2 regions of the Listeria grayi genome follow, and region 2 is predicted to be linked to the other one. Evidence: riboswitches for the same ligand, from Rfam matches in the RefSeq annotation. Region 2 holds a riboswitch; the other holds the start of a gene.
What was found. Region 2 has a riboswitch for thiamine pyrophosphate ahead of thiT (energy-coupled thiamine transporter ThiT). Riboswitches for the same ligand answer to the same signal wherever they lie in the genome.
Positions count from the first base shown of each region.

Region 1: linked by a shared signal. The riboswitch ahead of thiM (hydroxyethylthiazole kinase) and the one ahead of thiT (energy-coupled thiamine transporter ThiT) in region 2 are both predicted to bind thiamine pyrophosphate.

Region 1 covers NZ_LR134483.1:1,119,805-1,132,496, reverse strand. The annotation lists gene EL241_RS05410 (glutamate synthase subunit beta) at 445-1,920, opposite strand; gene gltB (glutamate synthase large subunit) at 1,936-6,531, opposite strand; gene EL241_RS05400 (LysR family transcriptional regulator) at 6,712-7,605, shown strand; gene thiE (thiamine phosphate synthase) at 7,577-8,242, opposite strand; gene thiD (bifunctional hydroxymethylpyrimidine kinase/phosphomethylpyrimidine kinase) at 8,245-9,054, opposite strand; gene thiM (hydroxyethylthiazole kinase) at 9,047-9,847, opposite strand; TPP riboswitch at 9,918-10,018, opposite strand; gene EL241_RS05380 (iron-containing alcohol dehydrogenase family protein) at 10,127-11,230, opposite strand; gene EL241_RS05375 (amino acid ABC transporter substrate-binding protein) at 11,297-12,118, opposite strand; gene EL241_RS05370 (amino acid ABC transporter ATP-binding protein) at 12,135-12,692, opposite strand, start outside.
Region 2 covers NZ_LR134483.1:1,381,453-1,394,144, forward strand. The annotation lists gene EL241_RS06700 (ABC transporter ATP-binding protein) at 135-1,118, shown strand; gene EL241_RS06705 (ABC transporter permease/substrate-binding protein) at 1,115-2,629, shown strand; gene EL241_RS06710 (hypothetical protein) at 2,666-3,496, opposite strand; gene EL241_RS06715 (ABC transporter permease) at 3,657-4,328, opposite strand; gene EL241_RS06720 (osmoprotectant ABC transporter substrate-binding protein) at 4,325-5,251, opposite strand; gene EL241_RS06725 (ABC transporter permease) at 5,267-5,920, opposite strand; gene EL241_RS06730 (betaine/proline/choline family ABC transporter ATP-binding protein) at 5,924-7,093, opposite strand; gene thiT (energy-coupled thiamine transporter ThiT) at 7,277-7,840, opposite strand; TPP riboswitch at 7,903-8,007, opposite strand; gene EL241_RS06740 (MmcQ/YjbR family DNA-binding protein) at 8,066-8,479, opposite strand; gene EL241_RS06745 (ABC-F family ATP-binding cassette domain-containing protein) at 8,721-10,316, shown strand; gene EL241_RS06750 (DUF4352 domain-containing protein) at 10,357-11,025, opposite strand; gene EL241_RS06755 (ribonuclease J) at 11,123-12,692, opposite strand, start outside.

The sequences.
Region 1 (12,692 bases), 260 kb from region 2:
GCTAACATAGCCCCCTCTCAGCAGCACCGTTAAAAAGACGGTAGCTTAATAGAATAAATGATAATCATCTTTCCTACTCTGCTAAAGCGTAAAGATGATTATTTTTTTGGCTTATGGAAGTCCAGTATTAGAACGACTAAGGCAGCAAAAGCTACTGCAAAAGTCATTGCTTCATACACAGACATGATTAACCCTTTCCAGGAGTCAGACCATTAAAAACCATTGGCATCACCCCTTTGTTCAGGATTAGCCACCATCTTTTTCACTTTACTGCTGAAGAATATTATACCATTTTCCGAAGATTATCACGTTCTTTAATTTGAGCGATGATTCTGGATTTTAGGATATAATTACCTCCCATTATTAGCTTAGCTTGCACAAAGAATCAAAAAAGATCAAAATCTAGGATTTTGATCTTTTTTAGTACTTTTTTTATGCGCTACTTCATGGTAAAAATGTTTCTTCCATCAAATAAAAATCTACTTCCCGAGCTGCTTCTCTGCCTTCTGCAATTGCGGTTACGACAAGGCTTTGACCATAACGGGCATCGCCGCAAGCAAATACGCCTTCTTCGCTTGTTCGGTAAAATCCTTTTCTTGCATCGATGGTGTGCCGTTTTGTCTTATCGACGCCAAAGTTGCTGAAAATATCGTCAGTCGCACCTGCAAAACCAATAGCGATCAGTACCATATCTGCTTCCCAGAAACGTTCTGTTCCTTCTACCGGCGTATAACGTCTATTGCTTCCTTCTTCATTCATGGTCACGTCCACCGTATAAAGTCCGATCAATGTGCCATTGTCATCTTTCACAAATGATGTCGTGCTGACTAAATACTCACGCGGATCTTTACCGTACACATTAGCTGCCTCTTCGTGGGCATAATCCATCTTGAAGACTTTTGGATATTGCGGCCATGGATTTTTTCCTGTTCGGTCTTCTGGAAGTCTTCCTGCTAGACCAAATTGGTGGATGCTTTTTGCCCCTTGCCGCAATGCTGTAGCCACGCAGTCAGCACCTGTATCTCCGCCGCCGATAACGATCACGCGTTTGCCTTCTGCCGAAAGAGTCTGCTTACCGTCATTTTCTAAATTATCACGAATACTTTGCGTAAGATACGGTACCGCCATATGGATGCCGTCCGCATCTCTGCCTGGTAAAGAAATATCACGTGGCTTACTTGCGCCAGTTGCCAGAACGATCGAATCATAGGTAGCTTTTAATTCATCATAACTGATCGTTTCGCCGACATTGACACTTGTTTGGAATTGTACGCCTTCTGCTTCCATCAGTTGCACACGTCTTGTCACTTGCTCTTTTTCTAATTTCATTGTTGGGATGCCGTACATCAACAACCCACCGATCCGGTCGCTTTTTTCAAAAACGGTTACCAGATGACCTGCTTTATTTAATTGGTCCGCACATGCTAAGCCTGCCGGGCCTGAGCCAATGACAGCAATCCGTTTTCCGGTCCGATGTTTCGGGATCTCTGGTTTGATCCAACCCATTTCAAAGCCTTTATCGATAATAGCTTTTTCAATTGACTTGATGCCAACAGCCGGTTCGGAGATTGCTACAGTACAACCGCCTTCACAGGGGGCAGGACAAACCCGTCCCGTGAATTCCGGGAAATTATTCGTTTTAAGAAGAGCTTGTAGCGCTTCATACCAGTCGCCTCGATAAACCGCGTCATTCCACTCAGGGATAAGGTTATGGAGCGGACAACCAGAAACGCCATTTTTGATTTCCATTCCGACACTACAGAATGGAACACCGCAGTCCATACAGCGAGCTGCTTGGACAGTCAAGTCTGCTTCTGGCATCGGTAAACTATATTCGAGCCAGTCACGCACACGTTCCCGCGGTTTCCTTGTGGGCGATGGAATACGCTCATATTCCATAAATCCTGTCGCTTTTCCCATGGTTATCACTCCTTTCTATTTTCCTGCACCTGTAAGTAGTTTGCCGTCTTTGTGCTCATAAAATGCTTGTAGTTCCGCAGCGTCGTGTTCATTTCCTTCTGCTTCTAACGTCTCGATTCGGTCACGCATTAGTTCAAATTCATTCGGGATCACGTAAGCGAAGTTTTTAAGTTCTGCTTCCCAGTTTGCGAGCAGTTGTTTTGCAAAGTTGCTTTTCGTATAGCGATAATGATTTTCGATCAATTCTTTCAGCAATCTGATCTCACGCTTTTTTTCTACACTGCGGATACGGACCATTTCATGATTCGTTTTGATCACAAAGCGTTCACGTTCCGGTGCATAGATGAATGCTTCCCCTCCGGACATCCCAGCGGCAAAGTTATTTCCGATCTCGCCAAGAATGACTGCCACGCCGCCTGTCATATATTCACAGCCATTATCGCCGATTCCTTCTACCACGACTTTTGCACCACTGTTACGAACAGCAAATCTAGCACCCGCTTTGCCATGGAGGTAAGCCTCTCCACCAGTCGCCCCATAAAAAGTAACATTTCCTGCAATTGCAGATTCATGTGGATCGATCGGTGTTTCTTTTTGGGGACTGACGATCAGTTTCCCCCCAGAGAGTCCTTTTCCAAGGTAGTCATTTGCATCGCCATGGACTCTCAGTGTCATACCGCGCGGGGCATAAGCTCCGAAACTTTGACCAGCAGAACCAATAAAATCAAGTTCGATCGTATCTTCCGGTAAACCGACTGCTCCGAATTTTTTACTTACATAAGAACCAGCAATGGTGCCGATTGCTCGATCAATATTGCGAACAGCAAATGTCCCCGTCACTTTTGCTTGTGTTTCTAAAGCTGGTTGGATCAATGGAACAAGTTCTCGCATATCCAATGTTTGGTCGATTTTATGATTTTGTGGTTTTGTACAATACTGGATTTGATTTTTATAGAAATCGTCTTGATACAACATCTTGCTGAAATCAATATATTTAGCTTTCCAATGACTGTCCTTCCGTTCATGTGTGGTCAAATATTCTTTATGTCCAATCAACTCTTCTAGTGAGCGAACTCCCATTTCTGCCATCATTTCCCGCATTTCCTGTACTACAAACTGGAAGAAATTCACGACATAATCTGGAGAACCACCGAATTTTTTCCGCAGCTCCGGGTTTTGGGTCGCGACGCCGACTGGACAGGTATCCATGTGACAGACACGCATCATGACGCAGCCAAGTGTTACGAGCGGAGCGGTTGCGAAACCGAATTCTTCGGCTCCTAACATGGCAGCAACTAAAACATCTTTCCCGGTCATCAGTTTGCCGTCGGTTTCCACAACGACTTGATTACGCAGACCGTTCAATAGCAATGTCTGATGGGCTTCGGCAAGGCCGATCTCCCACGGCAGACCAGCGTGACGGATACTTGTCCGCGCCGCTGCTCCTGTTCCACCTTCATATCCACTTACTAAGATGACATCAGCAAGGCCTTTTGCTACCCCGGCTGCGATAGTACCGATCCCCGTTTTCGATACCAATTTGACATTGATTCGAGCTTCGTGGTTAGCATTTTTCAAGTCGAAAATAAGTTGCGATAAGTCTTCGATCGAATAAATATCGTGATGCGGCGGTGGCGAAATAAGTCCCACGCCTGTCGTAGAGCCACGTGTTTTTGAGATCCACGGATAGACCTTCTGTCCAGGGAGATGTCCGCCTTCACCTGGTTTAGCCCCTTGTGCCATTTTGATCTGCAATTCTTCGGCATTTACCAAATAATGACTGGTAACACCAAAACGTCCTGAAGCAATCTGCTTGATAGCACTTCTACGCCAATCGCCGTTTTCGTCTTTGACAAAACGCTCTGGATTTTCGCCGCCCTCACCGCTATTACTTTTCCCGCCGATCCGGTTCATTGCGATCGCTAATGCTTCATGTGCTTCCTGACTGATCGATCCATATGACATCGCACCAGTTTTAAAGCGTTTGAAGATGGCTTCAGCTGGTTCGACTTCCTCGATTGGGATCGGCTGGCGGTCGCTTTTGAACGTTAATAAACCTCTTAGAAAGGCACTGTTTTGATTTTGCATCAAGTCCGCATAAAGATCATATGTCTCGCGGTTATTTTCCCGCGTTGCTTGTTGAAGAGAATGGATGGCTAATGGATTATAGACATGATATTCGCCGTTAGACCGCCATTGATATTCACCGCCAGTATCCAGTGTGAACGACTGATAGCCGATATCATGGAAAGCTTCGCGATGTCTGAGCCATGCCTCTTGGGCAATGATTTTGAGCGGGATTCCGCCGATTTGTGTAGCTGTTCCTGGAAAATAGGTATTGATCACAGCATCACTGATCCCGATCGCTTCAAAGATCTGCGCCCCACGATAGCTTTGTACTGTCGAAATACCCATTTTTGACATTACTTTCAGCATGCCGTCCGTAAGTGCTTCAGCATAGCGTTGTTCTGCTTCTTGAAGGGTAAAACCTTTGATCCGCTGTTCGTCGATCAAACCTGCGATCGTATCGATAGCCAAATATGGATAAACCGCATCGGCACCATAACCAACTAATAAAGAAAGATGATGAACATCTCTGACCTCTGCTGTTTCCAAAACAAGACTTGCTTTGGTACGTAATCCTTGCTGAACGAGATAATGATGTAGACCGCTGGTTACTAACAGCGAAGGAATCCCGATCCGGTCATCATTCACGCCGCGGTCGGAAAGTACAAGCAACTCGGCGCCATCTCGGATTGCTTTCGCCGCTTCCTCAAATACTTCCTGCAGCCTCGCCTCTAATTGATCACGCTCTTTTTCAGAAAAATGGATCGCTATTTTGCGAGTTTTTTTGGTAAAAACATTCTGCTCCATCAGTGCTTGAAATTCAGCGCGCTTTAAAACAGGCGTTGCCAATCTGATTCGATGTGCATTTTTTGCAGAGGGTTCTAAAATGTTCCCTTCGTCTCCCAAGAGCGTCATCGAAGAAGTCACGACTTCTTCCCGAATACCATCAATTGGTGGATTGGTTACTTGCGCAAACAGCTGCTTGAAGTAATTGAACAATAGCTGGGGCCGCTGGGATAGTACAGCGAGTGGTGCGTCATAGCCCATTGCTCCCATTGGATCTTTTTTCTCTGTGACCATTGGAATCAAGATCTTATTGAGCTCATCTTGCGTATAACCAAACGCCCGCTGCTCTTTGAAACGTTCTGATTTGGAAAGCTCTGCTTGTTCGCTTGGCTCTTCTTTCGCAAGATCTGCTAGCTCTGTTAATTCCGCCTTTAGCCATTCTCGGTAAGGTTTAGCAGCCGTCAAATGCATCTTTACTTCTTTATCTGTGATCAATTTCCCCTGCTCTAAATCGATGAAAAGCATTTCTCCAGCGCCGACAGTTTCTTTGCGGATCACTTCTTCTGCCTCTACAGGTACAACGCCTGTTTCGGAAGAATAGATGATCGTGTGATCTTTGGTTTCGTAATAGCGTGCTGGACGAAGCCCGTTTCTATCTAAAATCGTACCGATAACCCGGCCATCTGTAAATGAGATCGAAGTTGGTCCATCCCACGGCTCCATCAGCATACTGTGATATTCGTAAAAAGCTCGTTTGGGATCTAGCATGTTTGGATTTTTATCCCATGGTTCCGGGATAAGCATCATTGCTGCGTGTGGCAATGAACGGCCGGTCTGCACGAGAAATTCCAAGGCGTTGTCTAAGGTCGCGGAATCACTTCCGTTTTCATCGATAACTGGAATAACTTTTGCCAAGTCATCGCCAAACAGACTGGATGCGGCACGTTTTTCTCTTGCTTTCATCCAGTTGACATTGCCGCGTTGGGTATTGATCTCGCCATTATGGACAAGATAGCGGTAAGGATGTGCGCGTTCCCAGCTTGGAAACGTATTTGTAGAGAATCTGGAATGCACAAACGCAAAGGAAGAGGTATACGCTGGATCCGCAAGATCCAAGTAATAGCGGTCGATTTGTTCTGGTGTAAGCATCCCTTTGAAAATAACCGTACGTGTCGAAAGACTAGGAATATAAAATACTTCTGTCACTGCTTTGCTATTCGCCGCAAAATTTTCGATCTGACGGCGGATGAGATAAAGCTGTTTCTCAAATTCCCGCTCCGTTAGTCCGCGCTCCTGCTCCACAAATAATTGGTAGATCGCTGGTTCCGTTTCCCGCGCTCCTGCTCCAACTTTGCTAGCATCCGTTGGTACTTTACGCCACCCTAAGAAATGCTGCCGTTCTTGCTGGATCAATTTCTCCGCCTCTGCCATCAATAATTCCCGCTGTGCTGGATCTTGGGGGAAGTTAAACATACCGACTGCATACGTGTATTTGGCAGGTAATTCGATACCCATTTCAAGGCAAACATGACGAAAGAAAGAATCCGAGATCTCTAGGAGGATGCCTGCTCCGTCCCCAGTATCGCCGCCAAGCTCACCGCCACGGTGCTTTAACTGACAAAGCATGTGGATGCCTTGCTCAACGATTTTATGCGAATCACGGTGTTTAATATTAGCAACAAAACCGATGCCGCACGCATCATGTTCTCTGCTCGGATCATACAAACCGTGTTTTTCAGGCAAATTCGTTACTTTCATTAGGGGTTCCTCCTCTTTCAAAGCCATTTATCGAAATAATTGATTGAATAAACTGACTATTCAACCCTCATTAATTAGCTGACATTATTTGTAGTTTCCATTTTAGTCCTTTTCATTTATCTAAACAATATATATAATAGAATAAAACAATATCAAATTGAGAACAATCGAGGTGTAGGTATGGAACTTAGACAATTGAAGTATTTTATGGAGGTCGCAAGTTTTGAACATATGACTCAGGCTTCGGAGAATTTACACGTTGCGCAATCTGCCGTCAGCAGGCAGATAACAAAATTAGAAGAAGAACTTGGGATCAAGCTTTTTGACCGAGTTGGTCGAAACATGCAGCTGACAACCGTTGGTGAGGATTTTCTGAATCAAGTCAAAGTCGCATACAATGAACTGCTCAAAGCAGAAGCGATCGTAACCGAGTATTCTGATCCAACGAAGGGGTCCGTCCGGATCGGTCTGCCCAATTCACTTGCTTCAAAAGTATTGCCCGCTGTTATTTCTGCTTTCCGAGCAGAGTATCCAGATGTGACCTATCATTTTGTCGAGGGATCTAATGCCGAATTGAAACAGTTGTTATTGGATGGTGAAATCGATATCACTTTCTTATCTCCCGTCCCGGAAACAGATGATTCCGTAGAAGCAGTGAAATTTTTCGATGAAAAGTTGAAAGTGATTTTCCCCGCAACTCATCCGTTGGCAGATCGCTATAATGTCTCGCTGGAAGAGTTAGCAGCTGAAAAATTCATTTTGTATCCACCCAATTTTGATTTATTCAAAATCGTGACCACAGCAGCCGAAAAAAAAGCAATATCGCTTGATATTGCTTTCCAAAGTCAAGATTTTTATACGATTCAAGGGCTTGTTGGAGCGGGGCTTGGCATCAGTATTTTACCAGAAATGATCTTGGATGGTACCATTTTCAAAGACACCAAAGCGCTTCCGCTCCGAAATAAAGAACTGCGTCGTTCTGTCGGCTTAGTTGTGACGAAAAAACGCCAATTATCGCCGACTGAAAAATTATTTTACCAGTTTATCAAGAAATTTTTCCTGAATCATCAGTAGTTCCAGCTAACTGATGTAAGGTTTGTTTTTTATCTGTCGAGCGAACTAGTGCCGAAATAAATGATAATCCGGCAACTCCCTGCGCCAAGATCGCCCGCGCATTTTCTGGATAGATGCCTCCAATCGCAACGACAGGATAATCACTTGCTGCTACCAATTGCTGTAGACCATTTAGCCCTAATTCAGCTTCTGCATCTGCCTTTGAAATCGTTTGAAAAACTGGTCCGATACCTAAATAGGCAAGTTGCCGCAGTTGGTTAGCTTTTTCCACCTCAGCCAGTGAGTGACAAGATAAACCAATAGAAAACCGATCCGCGTGTTCGTGCAATGCTTTTTCCACCGCGTAATCCGATTGACCCAAATGGATCCCATCTGCTTCCAACTGGATCGCTAAGTCGACATCATCATTTACGATAAATGGAATGGCATGCATACGGCAGATTTCCCGCAGTGTTTTTCCTAATTCGATGATTGCTTCGTTTGACTCCAAACTTCCGGCACCTTTTTCCCGGAACTGAAATGCCGTTATGCCTGCTCTGATTCCTTCTTCTAGCATGTCTGGCAAGGATTGCCCTGCTGCCAGATCTTGCGTACCAGCGATCCAATACAACTTTAGATCTGAGGCTGTCACTCGCATGGCTATTCCTCCTTTCGATAAGCCCAGTGATTGACTGGACCATGGCCGTGTCCTACTTCGATCGATTGCTCAATGCTTGCCGTGATAAATGCTTTTGCTGTTCGAATCGCGGCTTCGACATCCGCCTGTTTGGCTAATTCGGCTGCAATACATGCAGAGAATGTACAGCCTGTTCCATGCGTCCGAACGGTTTCGGTTTTAACACTCGAAAGCCAGAATGATTTGCCATTTTCCAGCAAAACAAAGTCTTCTGCTGCTTCGGTATCTAAACGATGTCCACCTTTGATAACAACGTTTTTCGCTCCAAGCGCTTGTAACTTTTGGGCCGCTTTCTGGATGGCGGACTGCGTAGGAAGCTTTTCATCTACCAAAACTTCTGCTTCGGGAAGATTAGGCGTTAGCACAGTAGCAAGCGGCACTAGCTGTTCTTTTAAAGTTTGAATGGAATCTGCCGCTAATAGGGAAGCGCCTCCCTTAGCAATCATTACTGGGTCGATCACAAGTTGCGGAAGTGACTGCTGCTGGGCGAATTGCACGACTGCCTGCATCGTTTCTGTATCTGCCAGCATACCCGTTTTCACTGCTCGAATATCGAAATCAGCAAAGATCGAGGTCAGCTGACTAATAAGGACATCTTTTGGCAATGTATAGCTAGCCTGCACGCCCTGTGTGTTTTGAGAAGTGACTGCAGTGATCGCACTGGTACCGAATACCAATCGTTCTTGAAAAGTTTTCAAATCTGCTTGGATTCCAGCACCGCCACCACTATCAGATCCGGCGATCGTTAATGCTTGTGGATACGTTTCAACCATTTGTAACGACCTCCATTTTCACTTGGGTCTTCACATCTGCCTCATTAAGTTGATAAAGTGCATCCATTAGTTGCAAGCGGAAACTTCCTGGTCCTTCGGCGATCTCACTTGCTTTCTCTCCAGCGATCGCATATGTTGCTGCTGCGGTTTCAAGCGCTGTCAGTGAATTTTCCGTTGCTAAAAAAGCTGCTGCGATCCCGCCAAATAAACAGCCCGAACCGGTCATCTTCGGAAATAGCGCCGTTCCATTATCGATCCGAACGACTTGTTTGCCATCCGTTATAAAATCAGACACGCCGCTAATCGCTACAAGCGTCTGATACTGCTGCGCGACTTTTTTCGCTGCTGCCACTACTGATTCATGATCTCCCTCTCCCGCATCTACACCTTTACTTTGCCACTCTATTTCCGCGAGCGCCGCGATTTCTCCGGCATTTCCGCGGATCGCATCTACCCGGATCGCTTGCAGTAATTGTAAGTTGAAATTTTTACGATAAGCAGTTGCTCCGATCCCGACCGGGTCTAACACAACTGGAATACGCCTAGCATTTGCTTTTTCAGCTGCTGCCTTCATCATCTCAAAATTACCACCGGAAAGTGTGCCCGTATTGATCAAAAGTCCACTGGCATGCGCCACCATTTGCACGACATCTTCTACTTCATCTCCCATAACTGGCGAAGCGCCAATGGCAAGTAATCCATTTGCCACGTCATTGATCGTGACTGTATTTGTCAAACAAACCACAAGTGGATTCTGCTTTCGTAATGCTGTTAAAAGTGCTGGTTGAATCATTTTCCTTCCTCCTTAGGCAACAAAAAAACCACTTCCCAGACAAAGGAAAGCGGTTAGACAGCTATTTAGCAACTATATCCACTCACTTCCCTACGTTGGTGCTAACCAAATCAGGTTCAAAGGGACCAATCTCTCGATTATCTCAGCTAAATAGCGCCCCTAGCGATTTATTGTTTTTAGTTATCTTCTGTTTTAGAATAACGCTTTTTTGATGAAAATGCAATGTTTCGTAAATAATAAAAAAGCTTCCCTATGTCGTTTCGCATAAGGAAGCTTTTTTCACACTTGGATCCTTTTTTTCTCCATAAAGATCTCTAATTGATCGATCGCTTGCAACACTTTATCCGCAGTCATCTTACCAGGCATCAAGTGGATCGTTTCGTGTTCGGAAGCTGCACGCTCTGCCACTTCTGCTAATCTCGCTTCTGGAAGCTCTGCTAAGCCAAGATCTACAAGGCTTGCTGGAAGTTGCAAGGATTGATAGAACGGCAGTAGCGTATCGATCTCTTGCCAATTGCCTTCTAAAACTAATTGCACAAAAATACCATAGGCTACTTTGTTTCCATGGAGGAGATGATGCGTTTCCGGTAAGATCGTCAACGCGTCATGGATCGAATGCGCACCAGCACAGCGACCGTAATCGTCACCAAATCCGCCGACCATTCCACCAACCATAATGTTTGTCTCTACGATTTTCACAAATGCTTCATTCAATTCGCCTGCTTCCATTGCTGTCAGAGCTGCTTCGCTATATTGCAAAAGATTATCGCGGCATAATTTCGCAGTAAAGTGAGCAATTTCGACTTCGACTGGTTTTTGCTCCAGCTGACGAATGATAACATCGGCTTCGTACCATTTTGCAAGCGTGTCGCCAATACCGGCGATCAGTAGTTCTTTCGGTGAATGGAGGATCACTTCTGGATCAAGTAGAACAAGACCATTGCTGCGGGGGAAAACATCATAACGAATCATACTTCCCTCTGGCGAGTACATAACACTAAGCGGGGTATAAGCTGCACAAGTAGAGGCTAATGTGGGCAAAATAATAACAGGCTTATTCGAGACGATAGCGGCCGCTTTTGCCAGATCAGTTATCTTCCCACCGCCAACTGCAACAACTGCTTCCCAGTTTTCCTCAGCTATTTTTTCTACTAAAAAGTCACGTTCTTCATACGTGCTTTCACCTTGATATGTGTGAAAAGCTACCGTGTAATTTGGCAGTTCTGGGAAAAAGCGTTCGGCAACTTCCCATGATTTCGTTCCCTTTAAGACAAGGATGCGCTGCAATCCACGACGTTCTAAGTGACGGGGCAACGTTTGCCATGCCCCCGTTTCGCATACAAATTCTTGCGGTGCTCCGCGTACGATCAGTTCTTTTTCCATTTTTCATTCCTCCAACTTAGACGCAATCGATAATAGGAAATATTGTAAAACAAACAATGATAATTGTCAATTTTCAGGCTGTTTGGATATTTCATCTTTTCCAAACCATTTTTTGCTGATCTGCTGCATTTTTCCTTCTTTATATAACTTGTCAAACGCCTGGTTGACTTTTTTCTGCAGCGTTTTATCTGTTTTGCGCATACCTACTGCAAAATCTGCTGGTTTAAAGCCGCCGGTAATGATTCGGTAATCCGCCCGGTTCTTTTGTTTGGCGATAATATACCGCGCGTAGACATTGTCAATGATCAGCCCGTCGATCCGATTGTTATTCAGATCGATAAAGGCATCATTAAAACTGTCATAGAGTTCTGGCTGCTTATTTTTGATGATATTTGTCAGCACTTCCGGCTGCTTCGCCATATCATCAAGGGCGCTGGCACCATTTTGGGCACCTAATAGTTTGCCTTTCATTCCTGCAAAGGAGCGAATGTTATTCTTTTTGAGTGTCACTAGCACTTGTTCATTTTTCATATACGGCTGCGAAAAAGCTACTTTTTCCGCTCGTTCTTTATTTACTGTATAGCCATTCCAGATCAAATCGATCGATTCGTTTTTCAATTCGGTTTCTTTGAGCGTCCAGTCGATCGGCTGGAATTTTACTTTAATGCCATATTCTTTGAAAACCGCCTTTGCGAGATCGACGTCAAAGCCGATGATCTTATCTTTTTTATCACGAAACCCCATTGGCACAAAAGTATCATCTAAGCCAACAACGATCTCTTTCTCTTTTTTTATCGCTGTCCATCTATCACTACCGGCGATCCTGCAGGCAGAAAGCAAGACTGCAAGTAGTGTCAGAATGAGTAGCAGGTAATATTTGCGTTTCATATGATTTGCTCCTTTATCATCCTTTTGGTTCCACTTCCATCAATTGATCCGCGATATTTTTCGCAAAGTCATGGTCATGGGTAACGACGATCTGCGTGATGCCTTCTTTTTTCAAATCTAAAATCAATTTTTCCACGTGCCCCTTCAGATCCGGGTCAAGCGCAGAAGTCGGTTCATCGTAGCAAAGCACTTTCGGTTTCATCGCCAAAGCTCTGGCAATCGCAGCCCGCTGCTTTTGTCCCCCAGATAATTGGAATGGCAAATGTTCTTTTTTATCTGCCAGCCCAAGCAACGCCAAGATGCGTTCTGCTTCTTGTTTGGCTTCTTGCTTCGATTGTTTGCCGACCAGCTGCGGCGCTAAAATAATATTATCCAACACTGTCAAATGTGGGAAGAGGTGGAACTCTTGAAAAACGACACCAATCGGTTCAACTGGCTTTTTCTTGTTTTCAAAATCGATTTTTTCCTCATCGATCCAGATCTCTCCACTGTCCATCGTTTCAAGACCGCTGATACAGCGCAGTAATGTCGTTTTCCCGCCGCCTGACGGACCAACGATCGATAGTATCTCATT
Region 2 (12,692 bases):
AAGAAACATCAATGGTTTACCTCGCGATTCTAGGTGTAAAAACTAAAAAAGAGGGTAAAAGAACGAAGTGACTTACGCGCACGACACGCATTCGTTTTATACGAATAAAATCCATTCCATACAGGAGGTGCAGCATGATTAAATTTGAAGATGTTTCTAAAACCTATAAAGATGGCTTAGAAGCAGTAAAAAACATCAATCTTGATATCAAAGATGGTGAGTTTTTTGTGTTTATTGGTCCTAGTGGCTGCGGAAAAACGACGACACTGAAAATGATCAATCGACTCAATAAACTGACAAAGGGAACCATTTACATAGACGGCAAACGAATCAGTGATTATGATATTCACGAATTACGCTGGAATATCGGATATGTATTGCAGCAAATCGCACTTTTTCCACATATGACTATCGAAGAAAATATCGCGATCGTTCCGGAGTTGAAAAAATGGGATAAGAAAAAAATCCAGGAACGCATCACAGAACTGCTCGACAGCGTTGGCTTAGAACCGGAAAAGTACCGTCACCGCAAGCCAGCAGAATTATCTGGTGGCGAACAGCAACGTGTAGGCGTGGTTCGCGCCCTAGCAGCTGATCCAGATATTATTTTAATGGATGAACCATTCAGCGCGCTTGACCCGATCTCTCGTCAAAAGTTGCAGCAAGATATTTCTGATCTGCAAAAACGAATCAAAAAAACGATTGTGTTTGTTACTCATGATATGCAGGAAGCAATCGCGCTCGGCGATCGGATCTGTTTGATGCAAGATGGCGAAGTAGTACAGATCGACACGCCCGAAGAAATCTTACGTCATCCGGAAAATGAGTTTGTTCGTAATTTCTTGGATTCCGGTAATGCACATAGCCAATCTGTCTTGGGAAGTAGCTATACGGTTCAGGATCTATTAGATGAAAACCTGCATTTATCCTACCAAACAGATGACGGTAGCTTGTATGTGAATGCTTCTGATAGCCTTGATTCACTGATTCAAACTTTAGCAGACACAAAATCGATTCCTGTAAAAGATGCAGACGGCAATTTTATTGCCACTGTTACAAATCAGCACGTCTTGCGCTTCCTATCGATCGTGATGGAAAGGCAAGGTGAGCATGTATGAATAGCTTTTTAAATACGTTAGCGGATCGTAAAGGAGAGCTTCTGACAGCATTACTCCAACATGTGCAGATCTCCTTCATTGCTCTTTTTATTGCTGTTATCATTGCTTTGCCGTTAGGAATCTATCTAGCACGGCATCAGCGAATCGCAGAACCAATCATTCAAGTAGCAGCGATTTTGCAAACGATTCCCTCGCTTGCTCTGTTAGGTCTATTGATTCCATTAGTCGGCATCGGCATTTTACCAGCCATCATTGCGCTGTTCATTTACGCGCTACTACCGATTTTACGAAACACATATACCGGGATCAAAGAAGTCGACCCGGCGCTTGTCGAAGCCAGTGAAGCAATGGGGATGAACCGTAGTAAACGGTTGTTCAAAGTTCAGCTGCCCCTTGCAATGCCCGTTATTATGGCCGGTATCCGCACAGCGATGGTACTCATCATCGGGACTGCTACACTTGCTGCCTTGATTGGCGCTGGTGGCCTTGGGGATTTGATCTTACTTGGTATTGACCGTAATGACAACTATCTGATCCTCCTCGGTGCGATCCCGGCAGCTTTACTAGCAATCGTTTTTGACGCGATTTTGCGTTATTTAGAACGTGCTTCTTTCAAAAGTACCATTATTACAGTAATTGTTGCAGTCCTATTAGCTGCTTCTGTCATCGCGATCCCCTATTTTTCCGGACAAAAGAAAGAAATTACGATTGCCGGCAAATTAGGCGCGGAACCAGAGATCTTGATCAACATGTATAAATATGTGATTGAAGACGAAACGGATCTGAAGGTGAATGTCAAACCGAACATGGGTAAAACAAGCTTCTTGTTTAATGCACTCAAATCCGGAAATATCGACATTTATCCAGAATTTACCGGAACAGTCTTAGAAACTTTCTTACAGGAAAAAGCAAAATCACGGGACGAAAAAGCAGTATATGAACAAGCACGAGATGGGATCGCCAAGAAATACGATATGACTTATTTGCCTCCAATGAAATATAATAATACGTATGCACTAGCCATCTCTCCTAAATTTGCCAAAGCTAATAAGATCGAGAATATCAGTGATCTAGAAAATGTAACGGATCAACTGAAGGTCGGATTCACACTCGAATTCAAAGATCGCGGCGATGGTTATAAAGGGATCGAAAAATTATACGGCATCCACTTCCCTAATATCAAAACGATGGAGCCGAAATTGCGCTACAATGCCTATAAGCAAGGCGACATCAACTTACTGGATGCTTATTCTACGGATAGCGAGATCAGACAATACAAACTAAAAGTACTACAAGACGATAAGCACCTCTTCCCTCCTTATCAAGGAGCACCATTGATGCTTACGAAGACGATCAAAAAATATCCAGAACTCAAAAAACCATTGTCCAAACTCAGCAATATCATTACAGACGATGAGATGCGTCAAATGAATTATGAAGTCAATGTGAATGGAAAATCTGCCAAAGAAGTGGCAAAAAACTTTCTTGAGAAAAAAGGGATTATCAAATAGAACATAAAAAACGCTCTGCACTTGGCAGAGCGTTTTTTATTTGCGAACTAATGCTTTTACTTTCGCGATATCCGGTTTATAGAACTTCACGTAATTACCGAATTCTTTTTGGAACTCGGAGATTCGGGCTGCCTTAGAACGTTCCTTATCCAGCATTAAGTTTTCCTCTAAACGAGGGACTAATGAAAGGATATGATCAAAAACAAGGCCAGCGTTGGTATCACTAAGTAGCGTCAGCAACTTATTAAGCTCTCGTCGCTTGGCAGCCGGCAGTTGTTTTTGTTGCTCTGCGGTCCACTTTTGCAATGCTTTGCGCAAGGAGCGGTAATCCTGCAAGTAAATACTTTGCGCATAAGCAGAAGTACCAAAAGCAATTGCCAAGTCTTCAGCTGCTTCCCAATCTTCACTGGTGATCTTTTGTTGCAGTTTTATTTTTTCATTTAATAAGGAAATATCTTCTTGATAGACATCCATTTTACATTGCTGCTGATCAAACACATGTAGCATCGTCTTTAAGGCATCCGCTTTTGGCTGGATTTTTTCATCAAAAAGCACTTGTTCTTCTAAGATCGCGGATTGAACTTCGATTTTTTCTGCGATACTACTGTCTTTTTCTTTTACAAGAGCCAAACGCTTCCGCAAGTATTCAAAGTAAAAGTAATATTTTTGAAGTTGGAATAATATTGCTTCTGTTTCTTTTTCATCGGCAGTCTTCCCTGATTCATGTTGGATCACAATGCCACTGATTTTACCTAAGGTCGTATAAATAGTGACTTGATAGCCACCATTATCTGTGTAGAGTAGATATGGCAAAGTATGCTGTTGTTCTAATAATTTTTTCGCTTGTTTCGGCAACCGGTAGGTCATCTCATCATCACTCCTATGCGAAGCTATTTATACTCTTATTATAAAGGAAAAAAATGAAAATTTCGAGAGAAAGTCATAAGAATCTTACTTAGTTTACATAATATTATTATGTTATTCAAAAGAAAAGGAAGTGGTTTTAACCACTCCCTGTTTGAAACTATTATAGAACTTCCTGCATTTTTTTCTTCTTCGTTTTCACGGGGCTAAGAGCACGCTCTAGCCATCCTAACAGCAAGTCGGTAATAATGGCCATCAATGCTGTTGGAAGTGCGCCTGCGAGGATGATCGCCGTTCCGTTGGTAGCATTTGTACCGCGAACGATGATATCCCCTAATCCACCCGCACCGATAAATGTACCGATCGCTGCGACACCAATTGCAACTACAAGTGCATTTCTAATACCAGCCATCATAACGGATAAAGCAAGCGGCAGTTCGATCATCCGCAATACTTGGAATTTCGTCATCCCCATAGCTTTTCCGGATTCTAATAGCGCATTATCAACGTTTTGGATACCGGTATAGGTGTTTTTAAGTATTGGCAACAAGGAGTACAAGAAGAGTGCTACCACTACCGTTGTTGTTCCGAGACCCATAATCAGCATTAGCACTGCTAACATTGCTAGTGCCGGGATCGTTTGGATGATATTAGCAAATTGGATCACCCAGTTTGCCAGCCTTTTATGTCTAGCAATGTAGATGCCTACTGGAATGGCTATGATCGCGGCAAATAAGACACCGTAAATACTCATTAGAAAGTGACGCCAGAATTCAAATGCGACATATGATCCATTCGTTTGGTAATAATCGATCAGTTGTTGTAAAGTATTCATTTGTTATTGCCCCCTTCCTTGTCAAAGTAATTGTTTTTCTCTAAAAACTCTTTTGCGACAACGGAAGGTTCTTTTAATTTGCCATCTGCTTCATAATTCAAGCGCTGCATTTCTTCAGTAGAGATCTTACCTTTCAACTTGTTGATGATCTTGGTCAGTTCAGGATGTTTTTTCAAGATCTTGTCGCTTGCCATTGCCGAAGCATCATATGGCGGGAAGAAATGTTTGTCGTCGTTCAACATTTTCAAATGATAGGTCGGGATACGTCCGTCTGTCGAATAACCCAATGCAACATCCATTTGATTATTCTTGAGCGCGGTGTAGATCAAACCGATCTGCATGGGGAAAATCCGTTTGAAAGAAATATTGTAGGTTTTCGAAAAACCTTGATAGCCATCCCCTTTACGGTCGATCCATGAGTTATCGACACCTGCTACTAAATCACTTTGATGTTTTTGCATATCACTTACATTTTTTAAATTATATTTTTCTGCAGTATCTTTTCGTACTAAGAATGCATAGGTATTAGCGAAGCCATAAGAATCAAACCATGTTTGATGACGTTCTTTAAAGCCTTTTTTTACGGCTGCTAATGCTTTTTTAGGATCACTGATCGGTTCTAGTCCAAGCGCTGCTATGTCTGTACCGGTATATCTCGTTGCGGATATATCGATGTCACCTGAGCTCATCGCTTGCTGCTGAACGATGGAAGAACCTAAGTTATTGACAATATCTACTTTTAAATCCGAATCATGTTCGATCAATTGGCTTAAAATATTAGTGATGATCTGTGATTCGGTGGTGCTCATCGCACCTACTTTGATCGTATCTTTTGAACCACCGCCGAGCCCCGGTAAGGAACAACCAGTTAAAAGGACGGCGATCAGCATGATGGGTATGATTGATCGTTTTATAATCTTCATTTTATCTGCCTCCTCCTACCTATTATCCCTGGACTCACGAATTGCCTTCGGTGTCATTCGGTATTCTAATTTTCCAAGTGCAAATTCCACGAGCAATGCCAAAATCGTAACCGGTATGGCACCGCCGAGAATAAGATCCGGACGATATAGATTCAAACCATTGAAAATGAAATCACCAAGACCGCCAGCGCCTATGTAAGATGCAAGCGTTGCCCAAGCAATAATATATACTGCAGATAAACGAATCCCAGCCATAATAACGGAAATAGAATTCGGGATCTCCACATTGACGATCAGCTGCCAGTTAGTCATTCCCATTCCTTTACCTGATTCGATCAAATTCTTGTCGACGCCCTTGACACCGATAAATGTATTTCGCAAGATCGGCAATAAAGCGTAAATAAATAGGGAAACGACTGCCGGTAATGTCCCTACACCCAAGAATGGAATGATGAAAGCCAGGATCGCTAAGGATGGAACTGTTTGCAAGACACTGACGATTCCGATGACTATATTTGCTAATTTTGGCGAGCGTGTCAACATAATCCCGACTGGAACTGCGATCACAATCGCAAGCAAAACTGCTAATAAGGAGATATAGAGATGCTGCCATGTTTGCACAAGCAGACTATGGCCGTTTTCGCGAAAGAAACCAAAAAATGAATCCATTCTTTATTCCCCCTCACTTGTTACTGGAGAGGCATCCTTTGCTTCTGGAATTTCTACTTCTCCCCAAATAGAATCGTAAACAATGTCGACAAGACTTGCTCTCGTTACGATCCCGACCAGTTTTTTCTCATTATCTACAACTGGAACATATTTATAACCGCGTTTCAAGATACGTTGGATCGTATCACGTACTAATGTATCTTCCGTCACAGAGAATACATCTCTTTCCATGATATCGATAACCGATGTAGCTGTGCGACGATTATTATTGATTGCTTCAACGTCGATAAAGCCTTTTAAGTTATGCCGATCATCGACAACAAGTAAGGTATCGACCCGTTTGTCTTTCATGATTTGGATGGCTGCTTGAAGCGATTTATCCGCAGTGATCGAGATCGCATTCGGATTCATGATCTGACCTACTTGCGTCACGTCTGGTCTTGCCTCGATCAAACGTTCTTTCCCGATAAAATCTGCTACAAAGTCTGTAGCCGGATTACGCAATATCTCGTCCGGTGTATCGAATTGGATGATTTCTCCGCTATGCATGATAACAATACGGTCTGCTAATTTCAATGCTTCATCCATATCATGGGTAACAAAAATAATCGTTTTGCCGAGTTCGCGCTGTAAGTTTTTGAATTGTTCTTGCAAGGCATCTCGAGTGATCGGGTCAAGTGCTCCAAATGGTTCATCCATCAAGATCAAGTCTTGATCCGCTGCTAATGCTCTGAGCACACCGATCCGTTGTTGCTGTCCGCCACTTAGTTCATACGGATAACGATCCAAGAATTCTTCTGGTAGATCCACCAATTTGATAAGTTCCTGAGCACGTTCCCGTTTCTTTTCTTCCGACCATTTCAAAAGTTTTGGTACCAGCACAATGTTTTCTTGGATCGTCATGTGCGGCATGAGACCGATCTGTTGGATAACATAGCCGATCGAGCGTCTTAATTTCACCGGATCTTCCTCAAAAATATTTTTGTCATTGATCCAGATTTTTCCTTCTGTCGGTTCGATTAGTCGATTGATCATTTTCATTGTCGTTGTTTTACCACAACCACTAGGTCCAATAAAGCAAATAAATTCACCTTTCTCAATCTCGATGTTCAAATCATTTACCGCTTTTTTACCACCTTTGTATGTTTTTGATACGTGTTCAAATTTTAACACGCCCTACACCTCCCAAGGTCATTTTCTATATAAAACTAAACTACTCTCCCTTAACATGCCCTACTTTCCCCATTTCTAAACAAAAAGGAAAGCTTATTGTGTTTTTATTTTACAATAAGCTTTCCTTTTTGAACTGACTGACCGCTTCTCTATCAAAGGGTTTGCCGTTTTTATAAAAAAGTACTATTTTTTTGAAAAAAATAAGTTTGGTGCTAATTTTATGAGATAACTAACAACGATTCCGGCCACGATCAGAGTGGCTAAAAAGCTCGCTCCGTTCATAACAATGGAGAATAATTGCGCGCTCCAACCTTTAAAGGCATAGGCTCCCCAGAAAATAACGCCAGCTACATAATGCCAAAAGTATTTTGCAAAGCCACCAACAAACATCGATACCCATGCTAGGCTGATTGCTTTTTTGTAGGATTTTGCAACGATGAGATAGCGAATTTTACTCGAATTGATACCAGCAAATGCTACAAATACAAATGCAATGACATATTCAATGACAGCTTGCCATGGAGTCAGGATATACGCTTTCCCAACTACAAAATGCAGTAATCCCCATAATAGCCCCGTGAAACCAGCCGCCCAGAAGCCGCGGCGAATCGCGATCACATAAATCGGGATCATTCCCAGTGAAATCGAAAAACTCGAACCGATGTCGGTCGGTACTAGACTTAAAATAAGTCCGATCGCTGCAAAAATAGCACATTCCAGCAGCACTAACAATCTTTTATTGACCATAAAAAATAAACTCCCTTCTTCTTTTTGCTAAACGCACCCCAGAAGAAAGCAGTTCGATATCGAAATGCTACTTGCCACAATCCCTACGCTCGTACTAACGAACAGGTTCAAAGGGTTAGAACATCAAGTGTTCAGTCTCAGCTTATAAAGCTCCCCCTGTGGTAACGTTTATGTAATTGTCTTACTCGTATCATTATACCAGTATCTCTTCATTTGTAAAGTATCTTACTCGCTTTTATCAAAAAGCTCTCCCCCGTATTTTAGGCGGAATGCTTGTTGTTTTTTCTTCGTCAACTTATAAAATACTAGGCGATAACTGGCTTCGATCAATTTCTGTTCGAGTTCAGCCTCCACTTCGGTCGCGGCGTCATCATGGTAGACGATCGTGATCCAATGCTGCTTATTGAGATGGTAACCCGGCATGATCGAGCGATATTCTTGCATTAGTATCTCTGCTTTGGCAGGATCACATTTTAAGGACATGTATAGTTCCCCCGTCGGCATACGATGAATCAGCGCAAACATCTTTTCGGCAAGCCGCAAGACATGCGTTTCCGCGCCGAATGGGAAGACTTCTTCTGTACCTGGTAAGGCGAGGCATTTATTTGTTTTTTGCAGTAAAAGAATATCTTTTTCCATCTCAAAATCTCCTTTTAACGTTAACAGCTTCAAGTGCTGTACTATTACTATGCACATCTGCTAACAATGCTATGGTGTGCTTCATCTTTTCGCCATCCTTCCATTATCTAACAGCAATTATACCGGAAAACAAGTTTTATAGACAACCGATAAATGACCTTTCTATCATTTACTGGGTTTCTTTGTGCTCTAACTCATGTTAAAATAGAACTAATTGTGCACTTTGTATGGGAGGAAAAACATGTTAACTGTAAATAACGTAGGATTACGCTACGGCGATAAAAAATTATTTGAAGATGTTTCCATTAAGTTTACACCTGGAAACTGCTACGGATTGATTGGTGCTAATGGTGCTGGTAAATCCACTTTCTTGAAAATCTTATCTGGTGAGATCGAATCTCAAGCTGGAAATGTTCACTTGCCATCTGGTGAACGGTTGGCCGTTTTGAAGCAAGATCACTTCCAATATGATGAAGAACTTGTTTTGAATACGGTCATCATGGGTCATGATGTGCTTTATAAAATCATGGAAGAAAAAAATGCGATCTATATGAAAGCAGACTTTAGCGATGAAGATGGTATCCGCGCCGCTGAATTAGAAGGTGAATTTGCGGAACTGAACGGCTGGGAAGCAGAATCAGAAGCTGCTGTTTTACTAAGCGGACTGGGAATCGATTCCAGTCTTCACGATAAACTGATGAAAGAACTTACTGGTTCTGAAAAAGTGAAAGTATTGCTTGCACAAGCGCTGTTTGGTAAACCAGATGTGCTATTACTCGATGAACCTACCAACCACTTAGACATCCGTGCCATTCACTGGTTGGAAGAATTCCTAATCAATTTTGAAAATACGATCATCGTTGTTTCACATGACCGTCACTTTTTAAACAAAGTATGTACACATATTGCGGATCTTGATTTCAGCAAGATCCAGCTGTACGTCGGTAACTATGACTTCTGGTATGAATCCAGTCAATTAGCACAACAAATGATGGGCGACCGCAACAAAAAGAAAGAAGAAAAAATCAAAGAGCTCCAAGATTTTATCGCTCGTTTCAGTGCGAATGCTTCCAAATCGAAGCAAGCGACCAGCCGGAAAAAAATGCTGGATAAAATCACACTGGAAGATATCCAACCTTCCAGCAGACGCTATCCATTCATTCAATTTTCACCGGAAAGAGATATTGGTAACGACTTACTGACGGTAGAGAATCTTTCTAAAACGGTTGATGGCGTAAAAGTATTAGATAATCTAAGCTTTACTATCAATCGAAATGACAAAGTGGCTTTGGTCGGCGATGATGAGCTTGCCAAAACGACGTTGTTTCAAATTCTTGCTGGTGAATTAGAACCAGACGAAGGAAGCTACAAATGGGGTGTTACAACCTCACAAACTTACTTCCCGAAAGACAACTCGGAGTTCTTTGAAGAAAATGATATGAACTTAGTAGATTGGCTTCGTCAGTTCTCTCCTGAAGATGACAGCGAAGCGTTCTTGCGCGGCTTCTTAGGGCGCATGTTGTTTAGCGGCGATGAAGTGTTGAAAAAAGTCCGCGTGTTATCTGGGGGCGAAAAAGTGAGATGTATGTTGTCTAAAATGATGTTATCGCATTCTAATGTGCTTATCTTGGATGAACCTACCAACCACTTGGATCTGGAATCGATCACTTCTTTAAATAATGGCTTGGCAAGCTTTAAAGGTGCAATCCTGTTTGCTTCGCATGACCACCAATTACTACAATCATTGGCAACACGTGTGTTAAATATTTCCAAAGACGAGTTTTACAATAAGGAAATCACGTACGATGGGTATTTAGAAGAAGCTTTGCATGTATAAGAAAAAGCACTGCCGTTAAAGCAGTGCTTTTTCTATGTCATTATTTAGCAGGCAGCTTGATTTCTTCTGTTTCCGTTCGCTTCGGATCAGTTGCTTTACCGATATAATTCAGCCAGTTTAACTGGATATGCGACACGTCCCCAACCTGTTTCAGCTTAGCAATCGGAAAAACTAATTTTCCAGTAGTTTTCTCGTTTGGTTTTAGCTTGGTTTTATCAAAATCTGATAGCAAGGCATCTGCGCCGTTAACAGTTTCTGCGTCAGTAGTCAGCTCGCCTTGTGTTGGATAAGTGTCGATGGTCTCCCCTGTTTTGTTAGTGATCGTGAGATAAACCGTAACACTCCCCGGCATGTCTTTATTTTCCAATGTGGAAAATGTTTTTCCTTTAGTGATTGTGATTTTTTTGATTTCTTTATTGATGGCGTCGTCTGTATTTTTCCAGTTTACGGAGTAATTTTTATGTGTTTGCTTTGTTTCTGTATTTTCTGCAGAATCTGTCGTTTTGCTGCCATATTCAAACACTTGATTTTGAACATCCTGATAGTGTTTAAGGCTCAAAACGACACCAATAATGGAGCTCACAATAGCAAGCATCCCAACAATAAGTATAATAGCACCGATTTTTTTCGTGATCGGCAAGAACAACATGACTAAACCGGCGATAAATACGAGAAAAGCAAATATCCCGATAACGATCCAAATTTCCATATAGTTGATAGCTCCTTGTCTTTATTCGTACTTCAATATATCATAAAGGCAGTAAAAAAAACAACTCTCGGCTATAGCGAGAGTTGTTTTGATTGGACTAAATTTCCATGATGATCGGTAAGATCATTGGACGGCGTTTTGTTTGTTCAAATAAATAACGGTTAAGCTTATCACGAATATCTTGCTTCAGTTTTGCCCATTCAAATTCAGGATCCGCCAAATTTTTCTCAACGATCGTGGTGATCACTTTGGAAGACTGTTCGATCAGATCTTCGGACTCTCTTACATAAACAAAGCCTCGGGAAATGATCTCTGGCCCAGAAACGATCGTTTTGCTGCGACGGTTCAATGTTACCACCACGATGAAGATCCCATCTTCGGATAACAATTTCCGGTCACGCAAGACGATGTTGCCCACATCTCCCACACCTAGTCCGTCAATCAGCGTATTTCCAGCATACACACGATTACCGACAGACATCTTATTGTTTTTATATTCGACAACATCACCTTTACTGATAACGAATGTGTTTGATTGCGGGATGCCTACTTCTTTTGCTAGTTTCGCATGAGCGATCAAGAGACGATATTCTCCATGTACAGGAATAAAGTAGGTTGGCTTAAGTAGATTCATCATCAATTTCAGATCTTCTTGGCTACCATGTCCGGAAATGAACAGGTTGCTGTTCATTGTAAGTACTTTGGCGCCGGCGCGATAAAGCATGTCTAATGTTTTTGACATCACCGTTTCCAAGGCAGGTGAAGATGTTGTAGTAATGTACACTGTGTCGCCTTCCTTGATGTTGACTTGCGGATGATGTCCATTCGCCATTTGTTGCAAGCTTTTGATTGGCTCTCCTAGATTACCGGTTTCAATGATCGTTACTTCATGATCCGGCAATTTATTAGCTGTTTTCAGTGATACCAATAATTCATCATCGATCAATAATTTATTTAATTTTTTCCCGATAGAAACGACTTGTTCTAATTCTTTTCCGACGATCGCTACTTTTCTTTTTACAGCGAATGATGCGTCTAGCACTTGCTGCAGACGAATAAAGTTAGATGCAACACAAGCTACAACAACTCTTCCTTCTGCGGAGCGAAAGGCATGACGAATATCTTCATTGATTAAGTGATCGCTCGCAGTCGAGCCCGGATGTTCCGCTTCTGAACTGTCAGACAGAAGCGCAAGCACGCCTTTTTCACCCACTTCAGCAATATGGCTCAAGTTTGCTTGATAACCTACGGCAGCGGACTGATCGAATTTGAAATCGCCTGTATAGACCACGGCTCCTTCACTTGTTTGCAGAACGATCCCAACTGAATCAGGAATCGTATGCGTCGTACGGAAAAAGGAAACATCGATCTTTTTGAAGGATAAGACACTTTCTTCATCTACGACATGGAAATTACGGAATCTTAGTTTCGGTAATGCTTTCATTGCTGATTTTGCTAAAGCGATCGTAAGTTCTGTTCCATAAACGGGGGCTTTCACTTTTTGGAGTAAGTATGGGAGTGCGCCGATCGCATCTTCATGTCCATGGGATAAAAAGATAGCTTTTACCCGGTCTTTGTTCTCTTCTAAATATTTAAAATCTGGGATGACGACATCGATCCCTAGTAATTCATCTTCTGGGAACTTTAAGCCTGCATCTAAAATAAAG